DNA from 2 places in the Isoptericola sp. F-RaC21 genome. Region 2 is predicted to be linked to the other one. Evidence: predicted binding sites of a transcription regulator. Region 2 holds the regulator's gene; the other holds the start of a gene.
The links. Region 2 encodes LexA, which represses DNA repair genes until DNA is damaged. Its sites were predicted from a motif close to TCGAACANNTGTTCGA; they were not measured.
Positions count from the first base shown of each region.

Region 1 (4,305 bases), on a different contig from region 2:
CTCGGCTTCGCCGCGGTCGCGACGACGAGCAGCGGGTTCGCCGCGACGCTCGGCCGGCGCGACGGCGCCGTCACGCGCGACGAGGCGCTCGCGCACGCCGCCGCGCTCGTGGCCGCCGTCGACGTCCCCGTGAGCGCGGACCTGGAGAACGGCTTCGCGGACTCCCCCGCCGACGTCGCGCGCACGGTCGCGGACGCCGTCGCGGCCGGGCTGGCCGGCTGCTCGATCGAGGACGCCACGGGCCGCGACGACCACCCCGTCTACGACCGCGCCCTCGCCGTCGAGCGCGTCGCCGCCGCGGCCGAGGCCTCCGGCGACCTGGTGCTCACGGCCCGCTGCGAGAACCACCTGTTCGGCCGCGACGACCTCGCCGACACCATCTCGCGCCTGCAGGCCTACCAGGAGGCCGGGGCGGACGTGCTCTACGCGCCGGGGCTGCGCGACGTCGCCGCGGTCGCGACCGTCTGCCGCGAGGTCGACCGGCCCGTCAACGCGCTGCTCCTCGCGGGCGGGCCCACGCCCGCCGAGCTCGCCGACGCCGGGGTGGCGCGGATCTCCGTCGGCGGCACGTTCGCGTGGAACGCCCTGTCCGCGCTGGTCGACGCCGCCCGCGAGCTCCAGGCCGGCGGGGTCGGGTTCCTCGAGCGCACCGGCCCCGCCCGCGACGTCATGCCGCGGGCGTTCCGGGGCTGACGGACCGGGCCGGCAGGCGGCTACGGCGCCAGCCGCTGGGTGATCACCGACTCCTCCGGCCCGTGCTGCACGCGCGCGAGCGCGCCGTTGACCAGCGCGAGGTACGGCGGCACGTGGCCGCACTCGACGTCCGCAAGCACCGGAACCCCGAGGCCGCCCAGCGCGTCGCGGACGGCGTCGTGCTGGGTGAAGCCCTCGACGTCCGGCGCGTGCGTGCGGCTCACCAGCACCGCGTTCGCGGCGTCGAACCAGCCCGCGTGCCGCATCGCCCACAGGGCCCGTGCGACGTCGGTCGCGCCCCACTCGCACACGTCCAGGGAGACGACCAGCCCCTCGGGGCCGTGCTCGGCGGCGAACCGCGGCACGTCGCCGTACGGCGTGCCGGCGAGGAACGACACGGTCTCCACGCAGCCGCCGAACAGCCTGCCGGTGACGTCGACCGGCGCGTCGGGGTGCGTGCAGTCGAGCCGCCGCCACGAGCCCTCGGTGTCGAGGGTCCACGTCGAGACCTCGGGCTCGTTCTCGTAGTCGTCCCAGCCGGACGACCGGTACCGGCGCGGGGAGCGCTGCACCACCTCCGCCCCCACCGGCGCGGCGGCGACGTCCCACCAGCCCAGCAGACCGTCCGGCACGTCGTACGGCGTGTCCATGAGGTTCTGCCCGTGCAGCGTCGCGACGCCGGTGCGCAGCGTGAGCGGCAGCTGGACGGTCGAGACGTCCGAGAAGCCCACCAGCCACGTCGGGTCGGCCGCCAGCGCGTCCCAGTCGAGCCGGGCCAGCAGGTCGATCGCGAGCTCCCCGCCCCACGGCGGCACGACGGCGCGCACCGCCGGGTCGGTGAGCATCGCGGTGAGCTCGGCCGCGCGCACGGCCGCGGGGCCGGCGACGACCCCGTCGGTCGTGGCCGTCTCGCCGACGCGCACCTCGAAGCCCTTCGCGCGCACGACGTCCGCGGCGTGGCGCAGCCGGCCCTGGAGACGGGGCGCGACGCCAGCGGACGGCGCGGTCACGCCGACGGCGTCGCCGGGGCGCAGAGGGCGGGGGTAGCGGATCGTCATGGCCGGACTGTGCCCGAACGCGACCGTCGCGGGCAACGGGATTCGGGGGCCTCCCGCGGTTGTCCACAGGCGGCCGTCGGGCCTGGTGCGGGGGCTCGGTCTTCGCTAGGGTCGAACACATGTTCGAGCACCTGCTCGAGCCGCGACCTGGACGAGGGGGTGACGACGGATGTCCGCTGCGGTGCTCGAGAGCGCGCTCGACGAACTGCCCGTCGTCACCACGCCGTGGGACGACGTGCTCTCCCCGGCCGGCCCGACGACGGTGCACGACGTCTCGGCGGCGCTCGACGACGCGGAACGGATCCAGGAGCGCATCAACGCCCTGGAGGGCGAGAAGCTCCTCGCCGTGGAGCGCGCACGTCGCGCGGCCGTGCGCTGCGAGCCCGACCTGCTGGCGGGCGAACAGCTCCGCGTGCTGCGCGCCGGTACCGACCGGCGGCACGAGCTGGCGCGCCGGGCGTTCGTGGCGGACGTCGCGACCACGCTGCACGTGAGCGAGCAGCAGGCGGACCACGTCGTCGAGACCGCGCGCACCCTCACCTCCTCCGGGGCCGCCACCCTCGCCGAGCTCCGCCGCGGCCGGATCGGCGCCCGGCACGCGACGGCGATGGCCGACGTCCTCGCCGACCTCCCCGACGCCCAGGCCCGGGCCGCCGTGCAGGCCGAGGCCCTCCCGCGCGCGGCCACGTCGACGCTGGCCCAGTTCCGCACCTGCCTGCGCCGCGCCCGCGACCGCGCGCACCCCGAGCCCTTCACCCTGCGCCACGCCAAGGCCGCGGCCAAGCGCGCCGTGTTCGTCGACCCGGCGGCCGACGGCATGGCGTGGCTCAGCGCCCTGCTGCCCGCCACCACCGCCCACGCCGCGCTCGACCGCCTGACCATCGCCGGGCGCACCGCGCGCGAGGCCGGGGATCCGCGCACCCTGTCCCAGCTCCGCGCCGACGCGTGCGCCGCCCTCCTGCTCGCCGGTGCCGAGGGTCGGCCGGCCGAGCCCCTCGAGGGCGAGGCCACCGAGACGACGCCCGCCGTGCCCGACCTCGCCGACCACGCCCGACGGATCACCCCGCGCGTGCAGGTCACGGTGCCGGTGCTGGCGCTCCTGGGCCGCACCGACGAGCCGGCCGAGCTGGCGGGGCACGGCCCGATCGACCCGGCCGTCGCCGCCTTCCTGACCGCCGAGGCGCCGTCCCTGCGGCGGTTGCTCGTGGACCCGATGACGGGCGAGGTCCTGGGCGCCGATCCCGGCACCTACACCGTCCCGACGGCCCTGCGGGCGTACCTGCGCGCCCGCGACGACGGCTGCCGCTTTCCTGGCTGCACCCGCCCGGCCGAGCGGTGCGACATCGACCACACCGTCGCGTGGGCCGACGGCGGACGCACCGTCGCGGACAACCTGGCTCACCTCTGCCGCCGCCACCACACGGTCAAGCACGAGACGCGCTGGCAGGCACGGCAGGACCCCGACGGCACGCTCGTCTGGACCTCACCGACGGGACGCGTCTCGCGCGACCCCGTCGCCGATCCCGTCGACCTCACCGGCCGCGAGCTGGTCCCCCCGGCCCATGCAGACACCGGGCCCGACGACGGCGACCCGCCGTTCTGAACCGCTCAGCGCACTGATCACCCGTCCGAGAGAGACCGCCCTCGGCCCGGAGCAAGTGGCCACGTTCGCGCGGCATTGCTCCATGTCTTCGTGGCCGCCGCTTCCGTCAGATCGACGCCTGTGGTGTTCGCGAGGGCGCAGAGGTTCCAGATCATTCGAAGATCTCCATCCCGAGCGCAGCCCTCGCGGTCTCGACGTCACCTTCCTCGGCGGACTGCAGCGCCCGCACGGCGTCGGCCACCTCCCCGACTTCGGACATGACGTGCAGCATCCGTGCCGCGGGATCGCTCTGGTCCCATCCGTGGGTGGTGCTGAGCTGGCGGGCGTTCTCGCAGATCTCGTCGAGCGTCATGTCACGGGACGCTAGCCCCGCCCACCCTCAGAGCATCCCGCGCTCGCGGGCGACGGCGGCGGCCTCGGTGCGCGACTGGGTGCCCAGCTTGGTGTTGATGTGCGCCAGGTGGGACTTCACGGTCGCGACGGACACGAACAGCTCGCGCGCGATGGCGTCGTTCGACCGGCCCGCGGCGACGAGGCGCAGCACCTCGAGCTCGCGGGCGCTGAGGTTCTCGCCCGGCGACCGCATGCGCCCGAGCAGGCGGCGCTGCACGTCGGCGCCGAGGATGACCTCGCCGGCGGCGGCGGAGCGGATGGCACGGGCCAGCTCCTCGGTGGGCGCGTCCTTGAGCAGGTAGCCGGTGGCCCCGGCCTCGACGGCGGCGAGGATGTCGGCGTCGGTGCCGTACGTGGTGACGACGAGCACGGGCGTCGCGTGCCGGTGGACCACGGTGCCGGTGGCCTCGGCGCCGCCGAGCCTCGACCGGCCCGGCCCGGCGTCGCCGAACCGCAGGTCGAGCAGGACGACATCGGCCCGCCCGCCGCCGCCGAGCCAGGCGAGCAGGTCCTCGGCGGTGCCGGTCTCGTGCACGACGCGCATGTCGGGCTGGCCGT
Region 1 is NZ_JBCFYX010000005.1:303,465-307,769, reverse strand. Features, by position in the region: gene AAG589_RS19640 (isocitrate lyase/PEP mutase family protein) at 1-693, shown strand, start outside; gene AAG589_RS19635 (S66 family peptidase) at 714-1,751, opposite strand; gene AAG589_RS19630 (HNH endonuclease signature motif containing protein) at 1,921-3,354, shown strand; gene AAG589_RS19625 (MazG-like family protein) at 3,506-3,706, opposite strand; gene AAG589_RS19620 (response regulator transcription factor) at 3,734-4,305, opposite strand, start outside.
Region 1: AAG589_RS19630 (HNH endonuclease signature motif containing protein) is a predicted target of LexA. The motif match lies at 1,863-1,878, and genes of this name have one in related genera.

Region 2 (4,305 bases):
ACGGGAACATCGGCTCCCAGCTCTCGGTGCTGGCGGAGAACCTGGGTATGCGGGTCGTCTTCTACGACACGGCCGAGAAGCTCGCCCTCGGCAACGCGCACCGCGTCGAGACGATCGAGGAGCTGCTCGCCGAGGCCGACGCCGTGACCATCCACGTCGACGGGCGCCCCGGCAACGCCGGCCTTTTCGGGGCGGAGCTGTTCGCGGGGATGAAGCCCGGCGCGATCTTCCTCAACCTCTCGCGCGGCTTCGTCGTGGACGTCGAGGCGCTGCGCGAGCACATCCTCTCCGGCCACCTCGGCGGCGCCGCCGTGGACGTGTTCCCGACCGAGCCCAAGAAGCGCGGCGACGGCTTCACGTCGCCCCTGCGCGGCCTGCCGAACGTCATCCTGACGCCCCACGTGGGCGGCTCGACGGAGGAGGCCCAGGAGGCGATCGGCGAGTTCGTCTCGAAGAAGCTGCGCGACTTCGTGGCGACCGGGTCGACCACGCTGTCCGTGAACCTCCCGAACCTGCAGCTCGCGCAGACGGGCGTCGGGCGCATCATGCTGCTGCACCGCAACGTGCCCGGCGTGCTCGCGCGCGTGAACCAGGTGTTCGCCGACCACGGTGCCAACATCGAGGCGCAGACGCTCGCCACGCGCGGCGAGATCGGCTACGTGGTGACCGACATCTCGGACGTCACGCACCGTGGCGCGTCGGCCAAGCTGCAGGCGATGGACTCGACCATCCGCCTGCGCATCCGCGACGCGTTCGAGCGACCCGAGTTCCCGCCCGGCCCTGCGGCCGGCTGACGCGGCACCCGCGCCACGGACGCACCAAGGGCGGCCCCGGACTCCCGGGGCCGCCCTTCGCACGCCTGCGCTCAGCCCGACTTGCGGCGGAACATCTTCTGCACCGGCCCGGAGGTCTCCGAGCCGTGCACCTGGCCGGTGTTGCCGTCCTTGCCGGCGGTCGGGTGGCTGGCGGCGTTCTTCTTCTCCAACGCCTCCCGGAAGCGCGCCTTCGTGTCCTCGGAGGGCTTTGCCTTGGAGTCGTCCGTCATCGCGGTCACCTCGTCGTCCGTCGGGGTGTGTGCTGGCGCAGAGGATCGCGCAGCACCTGGTGCCGTCCAGCATGCCCCGGCGGCCTCCGCCGCGCCAAGGCATTTCGCACGGACCAGGCGCGGCGCCCGCTCAGTCCGCGGCGCCCCGGCCTGCGGTCGCGGGCTCCTCGACCGTGTCCTCGCCGACCTCTCCGGAGCCGTCGGGCCCACCGGTCTCGCCCTCCGCCGATGCCGCGCGCGCCTCGCGCTCCGCCCGCAGCGACGTGATCGCCGTCTCGAAGTCCTCGAGGGACTCGAACGACTGGTACACGCTCGCGAACCGCAGGTAGGCGACCTCGTCCAGCTCGCGCAGCGGACCCAGGATCGCCAGCCCCACCTCGTTCGCCTCGATCTCGGGGCGACCGGACGCGCGGAGGGTCTCCTCGACCTTCTGGGCGAGGACGGCGAGGTCGTCGGAGCTCACGGGCCTGCCCTGGCACGCCTTGCGTACCCCGGCCACGACCTTGTCCCTGCTGAACGGCTCCGTCACCCCGGACCGCTTGGCGACCGACAGGCTGGCCGTCTCGATCGTGGTGAACCGACGCTGGCACGCGGGGCACTGGCGCCGACGACGGATGGACGAGCCGTCGTCGGACGTGCGCGAGTCGATGACTCGCGAGTCCGCGTGGCGGCAGAACGGGCAGTGCATCCTGGTCTCCTGCGCTCGGCTCCGGACCGGCGCCCGGCTGCCCGTCAAGGTAAGCGGCGGGCGACCGTCCGCGCAAGCAGGATCCACCGCGGCGGCACGCCGTCACTCCTGCGGGAGCAGCACCACCTGGCCGGCCTGGAGCTCGGCCGTCGGCAGGTCGTTGAGCTCGCGCAGCTCGGCGACGACGTCGCGCAGGTCCTCGCCCGCACCGCGCACCGACTGCGCGTACTGCCAGAGCGTGTCGCCCGGCGCCACCGTCTGGAGCCGGACCTCCACGCCCGCGCCCGGCGCCTCGGCCACGGCGCGCTGGCCGACGAGCCCCGCGCCCACGAGCACGAGAAGGACGAGCGCCGCGATCACGACCCGGCCCCTACGGGTGAGCCGGAGCCCCCCGAGGCCGAGGAAGCCGCGGGCGTCGCTGGTGCTGTGCGCGTTCTGCATCGTCCTGCCTCCGGTCCCGTGGCGCCGCGCGAGGCGAGCCGCCTCGTCGAACACCCGTTCGTCGAACACCTGTACGTCGAACTGCTGTACTAGGTGTACCACGTCGGGGCGACACGGTCGAGGCCTGATCGAACAGATGTTTGATGTCGGCCCCGAACTGGCCTAGAGTGGCCGACAGCGCGATGGAAGGTTTGTCGGATTTCATCGGCCCGCCCGCGGGCCGCGCCCCTGGAGGACGGAGAACGCGATGACCAGCGGACGGGACCAGGCCCCGGCGTCCACGACGGCGGCGACGCCGTGGTCGACCCAGGACGAGACCCCCCAGGACACGGCGGGGAGCTCGACGACCGCGCTGGCATCGGTGAGCGAGCTGTCGCCGTCGGCCGACCGCCTCACGCCGCGTCAGCGGCGCGTGCTCGAGACCATCCGCACCTCGGTCGAGGCGCGCGGCTACCCGCCGACGATGCGCGAGATCGGCGAGGCCGTCGGCCTGGCGAGCCCGTCGTCGGTCAAGCACCAGCTCACCACCCTCGAGCGCAAGGGCTACCTGCGCCGCGACCCGAACCGGCCGCGAGCGATCGAGGTGGTCGATCCCGAGACCCCGGCGGCGGGCGAGGCCGGCCCCGAGGGCGGCGCGACCGGGTTCGTCGCCGGCTCGGTCGCCGCGTCGGACGCACAGCCGGCGGAGGCACCGTCCTACGTCCCTCTGGTCGGCCGGATCGCCGCCGGCGGCCCGATCCTCGCCGAGCAGGTCGTCGAGGACGTGTTCCCGCTCCCCCGGCAGGTCGTCGGCGACGGCGACCTCTTCCTCCTCAAGGTCGCGGGCGACTCGATGGTCGACGCCGCGATCTGCGACGGCGACTGGGTGGTCGTGCGCAGCCAGCCCGTGGCCGAGAACGGCGAGGTCGTCGCCGCGATGATCGACGGCGAGGCCACGGTCAAGACGTTCAAGCAGGCCGACGGGCACACCTGGCTGCTGCCGCAGAACGCCGCCTACTCCCCCATCCCGGGCGACGAGGCGCAGGTGCTCGGGCGGGTCGTCGCCGTGCTCCGCAGCCTCTGACGGTTCGGGCCCGTCAGAGGCCGAGCCGGGCCTGCACGGCGCGCATGCCGTCGGCCGACGCGCGCAGGCCGGCGATCTCCTCGTCCGAGAGCGGGGTGTCGATGGTCTCCGCCACGCCGCGGCGGTCGACGAGCGAGGGCACGGACAGGCAGACGTCGCTGATGCCGTAGAAGTCGTCCAGGCGTGACGACACGTTCATCACCCGGTGCTCGTCGTTGAGCACCGCCTCGATGATCCGGGTCGCCGCCAGGCCGACGGCGTAGTTCGTCGCCCCCTTCCCGGCGATGACCCGGTAGGCCGACTCGACGACGTCGGTGGCGATCTGGTGCCGGGCGGGCTCGTCCAGCGGCGGACGCCCCCGGAACGGGCGCCAGTCCAGGAGCGGCACGCCGGCGATCGTGGCGGAGCTCCACAGCACGATCTCCGAGTCGCCGTGCTCGCCGGCGATGTTCGCGTGCACGTTCCCCACGGCGACCCCGCAGTGCCGGGCCAGCGCGTCACGCAGCCTCGAGGAGTCCAGGACGGTGCCGCTGCCGAACACCCGGCCGCGGGGCAGGCCGCTGATCTCCTGCGCCGCGTACGTGACGACGTCCACCGGGTTGGTGACCATGAGGTACACCGCGTCGGGGGCGACCTCCAGGAGCCCCGGCAGGATCGACCGGGTGAGGCCGACCGTCGCCTCGGCCAGGTCGAGGCGGCTCTGCCCGGGCTTCTGCTTGGCCCCGGCCGTCACCGCCACGATGTCGGCGCCGCGGCAGACCTCGACGTCGTCCGAGCCCTCGATCTCCGCCTGCGGGATGAACATGCCCCCGTGCCGCAGGTCGAGGACCTCCGCCTCCACCTTCGCCCGGTTGACGTCCAGGAGGGCGACGGACCGCGCCGCGCCCCGGGCCAGTGCCGCGTACGCGAGGGTGGAACCCACCGCTCCCGCCCCGACGATCGCGAGCTTGGTCGTCCTGCGTGTCTCGTCCACGGCCCCCACGCTAGGTGTCGAGACGCCGGAGCGCAGCGCGGACGAGCTCGCCGTCCGTGGTCGGCCAGAAGTCCGGCATGGAGCGGGTGAGGAAC
Region 2 is NZ_JBCFYX010000002.1:1,003,387-1,007,691, reverse strand. Features, by position in the region: gene serA (phosphoglycerate dehydrogenase) at 1-794, shown strand, start outside; gene AAG589_RS10060 (DUF5302 domain-containing protein) at 866-1,045, opposite strand; gene nrdR (transcriptional regulator NrdR) at 1,176-1,733, opposite strand; gene AAG589_RS10050 (LysM peptidoglycan-binding domain-containing protein) at 1,836-2,174, opposite strand; gene lexA (transcriptional repressor LexA) at 2,422-3,237, shown strand; gene AAG589_RS10040 (L-lactate dehydrogenase) at 3,251-4,210, opposite strand; gene AAG589_RS10035 (ATP-dependent DNA helicase) at 4,221-4,305, opposite strand, start outside.